DNA from 2 places in the Halobacillus shinanisalinarum genome. Region 1 is predicted to be linked to the other one. Evidence: riboswitches for the same ligand, from Rfam matches in the RefSeq annotation. Region 1 holds a riboswitch; the other holds the start of a gene.
What was found. A riboswitch is a leader RNA that binds a small molecule or an ion and turns the genes downstream of it on or off. The one in region 1 is predicted to bind thiamine pyrophosphate.
Positions count from the first base shown of each region.

Region 2: linked by a shared signal. The riboswitch ahead of MUO14_RS13760 (thiazole synthase) and the one ahead of thiT (energy-coupled thiamine transporter ThiT) in region 1 are both predicted to bind thiamine pyrophosphate.

Region 1 covers NZ_CP095074.1:4,341,635-4,344,109, forward strand. Annotated here, with positions in the region: gene MUO14_RS21510 (alpha/beta hydrolase) at 51-785, shown strand; gene rpsN (30S ribosomal protein S14) at 891-1,160, opposite strand; TPP riboswitch at 1,330-1,431, shown strand; gene thiT (energy-coupled thiamine transporter ThiT) at 1,511-2,086, shown strand; gene MUO14_RS21525 (DUF1028 domain-containing protein) at 2,206-2,475, shown strand, end outside.
Region 2 covers NZ_CP095074.1:2,741,021-2,743,495, reverse strand. Annotated here, with positions in the region: gene thiH (2-iminoacetate synthase ThiH) at 1-306, opposite strand, end outside; gene MUO14_RS13760 (thiazole synthase) at 306-1,091, opposite strand; TPP riboswitch at 1,180-1,284, opposite strand; gene MUO14_RS13755 (SDR family NAD(P)-dependent oxidoreductase) at 1,357-2,160, opposite strand.

The sequences.
Region 1 (2,475 bases):
TTTTTACAGACTAAGATAGGGTAATGTGTAGAAATGGGGAGAGATGTGTAATGATGAATGGTGCTGAGCCTATTTTTATTGAAGGAAACGAAGTAGGCATTCTTGTAAGCCACGGATTTACTGGAACAACTCAAAGTATGAAACCTCTCATCGACGCGTACTCAGAAACGGGCTATACAGTTGCTTGCCCGAGACTGGAAGGGCATGGAACGACACCTGAGGATATGGAGGATTCAAACAAGGATGATTGGATTCAATCGGTCGAAACTGCTTATCAATGGCTTGAGGAACGGTGTTCTATCCTATTCGTTGTAGGATTATCTATGGGTGGAACCCTAGCGTTATACCTTGCAGAACGATACAAACAGATTAGTGGGGTTATATCCATAAACGGAGCGGTTGATATTCCTGCAATGGAAAATGTGATGGAATCAGCGGAAGAGCGTTTTGTTGCAGCGATTGGTTCGGACATTAAAAAGGAAAACGTGGAGGAACTTGCTTATGATAGGACACCTGTCAATGCGATTCGCTCTCTAATGGCATTGATGAAAGAGGTTCATGAAGGTCTCGCGAATATTCATTGCCCGGCGTTATTTTTTGTTTCTGATGAAGACCATGTTGTTCCACCGGATAATTCCGAAACGATCTTTGACTCAGTCTTCTCTGAGCACAAAGAACTTGTCCGTTTAGAAAATAGTCACCATGTTGCTACGTTAGATAACGATCAAGATTTGATTATCGAGCGAAGTCTTGAGTTTTTTCAAACGTATGCTAAAACCTTATAAGTCTTTCTTTAAAGAAGCATATGTAAATAAACCTTAGAACTCCTATGAGCTCCTAAGGTTTTTCTGTGTGCTTTTCCTACTGTGTTACCCCTGGAAGTTTTCTAATTACCAGCTGGACTTTTTAACTCCAGGAAGCTGGCCTTTATGAGCGAGTTCGCGAAATTTAATTCTTGAAAGCCCAAACTTTCTCATATAGCCGTGAGGTCTTCCGGTTGATTCACAGCGATTATGAAGTCGTGTAGGTGAAGCATCTCTTGGCAATTTCCTAAGTGCTTGATAGTTGCCTTCTGCTTTTAATTGCTTTCGTACATCTTTATATTTTTCAAACGTTGCTTGACGTTTACGTTCTTTTTCGATCATTGCTTGTTTAGCCATTGCAGTTCTCCTTTTCTTAAATAGTAATGATTACTATTTAATTGTATTAGGTCAAACCCCCTTTGTCAAATCACCTAAGGTGGCAGGTTTGTCATCCTTACCAGCTTTGCATTGAATGCAAGAAGTTATTGATTTATAATAGATTCATAGCAAGAAAAGCAAACGTATATAAGCCTTCAAGGGGAGCTTTAGGCTGAGAGTGAACAATCTTTGTTCAGACCCTTCGAACCTGTCAGTTAGTACTGGCGTAGGGATGGTGGCTTTTTTGATGGCGATGCACGGGATTCCTCCATCAGGAAGCTTCCCTTTGGCATCGCTTTTTTTGTATGCGAAAAAGGAGGTTGTGGGTTATGCAAAATAAACGTGTATTGTTCATGGTAGAAGTGGCTATTTTTTCAGCATTAGCGATCTTACTCGATATTATCCCGTTTCTATCATTTAAGCTCTGGGCTCAAGGAGGATCGGTTTCTTTTGCGATGGTTCCCGTATTTATTATGGCATTTCGATGGGGACTTCGAGGTGGATTATTGACAGGACTTCTGCTAGGATTTTATCAAATTTTAGTGGGGGGTGCCATTCTTATAAGTATAGCGCAAACCTTTCTTGATTATTTTGTAGCATTTGGAGTTATAGGTCTTGCCGGGATCTTTGCCAAGCCAGTGCGGGAGGCAGCTCGCGAGCGACATATGAAACGACTTGCCGCCTGGGTGATCGCAGGATCGTTTGTTGGAAGTCTGTTTCGGTTTTTCGGCCATTTTACCGCAGGAATAGTTTTCTATGATGAGTTCGCACCTGAAGGACAGCCGGTTTGGTTATATTCACTGCTTTATAATGGTGGTTATATGCTGCCTACGTTTATTTTAAGCGCGGTCATATTATGCTTGCTGTTTTCACAGCGTCCGACTTTATTGATAAGTCGTTCATAACAATGAGGACCTATTTTCGAAAAGTTTAATCTCACGAAAATAGGTTCTTATTTTGTGAAATAGAAAGGTTGATTGTAGGAAAAAGTCGAATGATGTATATTGGGAAGGGGTAGAGAAAAATGAAACGTTCTAATGTAATCGCAACTTATTCGATTGTCGGATTTGATCCACAAACTGGAGAACTGGGAGTTGCTGTTCAATCAAAGTTCCTTGGCGTAGGGGCAGTGGTGCCCTGGGCGAAAGCGGGTGTCGGTGCAATTGCCACACAAGCATTTGCTAATCCTGCTTACGGTCCTGATGGTTTGCAATTGTTAAGTGAAGGTTTAAGTGCCCAGGAAGCCGTGGATAAACTGATTGAAAATGACTCTGAAGCTGCAGATCGCCAAGTT
Region 2 (2,475 bases), 1.6 Mb from region 1:
CCTTCTAGGAAAAACGTTATCAACACTAAAACTGCAGTATTTGCATGTGTTTACACAGTAATCGGAAACATAGAGTGGCAGAAAGAGCTGCATGGTATAGCCAAAGTGCTGCAAAGTGAGTTGATGCGCCTTCTGAGCCATCTCTTCTAAGTAACCTTCTGCAGCAGGTGACAGGAGGGTGAAATAATCCGCCTCAGTAAGTCCATCTTTTTGTAAAACGTTCTCAACATCACTTGCTGTTATCTCATCAAATAATGACTTAAACGGTTGATCTTTCAGCTTTTCATACACGTTATAGAAACTCATTATTGACCACCTCCTGTTGAAGTTAAAAATCCCGTTAATGGTGAGGAGGCTTTTGCCTGAAGAGACGATTGCCCAAGCCCTGAAATGTAAGCCATTCTTCCAGCTCTAACCGCCATATCAAAAGCCTTCGCCATAGCCACAGGGTCCTCCGCAGTTGCAATCGCTGTATTTACAAGAACAGCATCCGCACCCATTTCCATCGCTTCCGTTGCCTCGGAAGGTTTGCCAATCCCTGCATCTATAACAATTGGGACATCAATTTCATCAATCATAATCCGAATCATTTCCTTCATCCGGATACCCCGGTTCGAGCCAATCGGAGACCCTAGCGGCATGATCGCTGCAGCCCCGGCCTCTTCCATACGCTTCGCTGCCATTAAGTCAGGACTCATATAATCTAGGACAACAAACCCTTCCTCTACCAAGATTTTCGTCGCTTTAATCGTCTCCTCATTATCGGGAAGAAGGTATTTTTGATCGGAAATGACTTCGATCTTGACCCAATTCCCCATTCCGCTAGCCTTTCCAAGTCGTGCAATCCGTACCGCTTCTTCTGCCGTCCTTGCTCCTGAAGTATTCGGCATTAACGTTGCCTGCTCTGGGATATCATTAACGATATGCTTGCCAGAACCATCTAGATCCACCCTCCTAATCGCAACCGTAACAACCTGTGAATGAGACTGTTCAATTGCCTCCCGCATTACACTATGGTCTGCAAACTTCCCTGTTCCTGTAAACAAACGACTTTCAAGTTCTTTCCCTGCAATCACTAACGGATCCTTCATAACATCTCCTCCTCGTTAAATTGCCATTAAAAAAAGCTCACCCGCGCTATGGGTGAGCTTCGATTTACTTTATGCAATACACGTTTACATTCAGCCTCGAAAGCTTCCCTACGCTGGTTCTAACCAAGTCAGGTTCAAAGGGTCGGAAATGTTCTTCCTCTCAGCCACATGTATGGCACCCCTAGCTCTTTTCTTATTCAATTTTCAGAAACCTCATCTTAAAGGATAGCAAAACTCTTCCAGTTTGTGAACCACCTTTTCTTTTTCACCTCATCACACTTCCCCCAGAAATCTTCATAGACTCTCCAATGATATTCCCAGCTGTCTCAGTTAATAAAAACACAATCGTATTCGCTACTTCTTCAGCAGTAGAAATCCGCCCCGAAGGAATCCCTTCTTCTGCAACCTTCAATTGCTCTTCAAAACTACGATTGTTCCGTTCGCCTTTGGAGCGAATCGACTCCCGCCCCATTTCTGTATCCACATAGCCAGGGCAAACAGCATTAACCCGAATATTGTGTTCAATCGCCTCAACTGCAAGCGACTGAGTGAACCCAGTCACCGCAAATTTTGAAGCACTATAGGCGATGTTCGCATGCGTCCCGCGCAAACCTGATAAAGAGGATAGATTTACAATCGCTCCCTCGTTCTGAGCCTTCATTTTTTCATATACAAGCTGTGTCAGTAACACTGTAGAAAAATAGTTCAGCTCCATTACGTTACGAAGATCGTCTTCCGTCAGGTTATCGAGTGTGCTTCCCCCGACCACCCCGGCTGAGTTGACAAGTCCAGTAATAGCTCCATTTGTTTGGATGGCTTCATCTACTAAATGTCTCCGATTTTCCTCGTCATTAAGTTCAGCAGTGTGAACATATACTTTTACAGAGTCATTCAACCGTTTACATTCGTCTTTAAGGTCGTTCAGCTTTTCCTCCCTTCGTCCCGTTATCGTCACATCAGCTCCCGCTTGCACAACAGCTTTTGCTGTTTGATAACCGATGCCGCCGGTAGCCCCTGTTATTATGATATGTCCGTCCTTAAGAGCTTCATTTGAATAAATACTACTCATTTGATCTAGCCTCCTTTTTATCTATGTCTTACCATAACCTTTCTATTTATAACTGAAACCATTGCATACATTAACATGGGTACGTACAATAGTCTTATGTGACTAGGAGAGGTTGTTCAAAAAGTCACCAAATGATAAACGGCGAACTTCTTCGTTGCTCGGTTTTTCCGGTCCTCACGTATGAAAGACATACGCTGTAGTCCTCAAAACTTCCGCGCCCCGAACTTCTTGCGACGCGCAAGGAACGTGCTAGTGTCGACTTTGTCACAGAAAGTGACGACCTTTGTCGACGTTCTAATTTGGCAACTTTTTGAA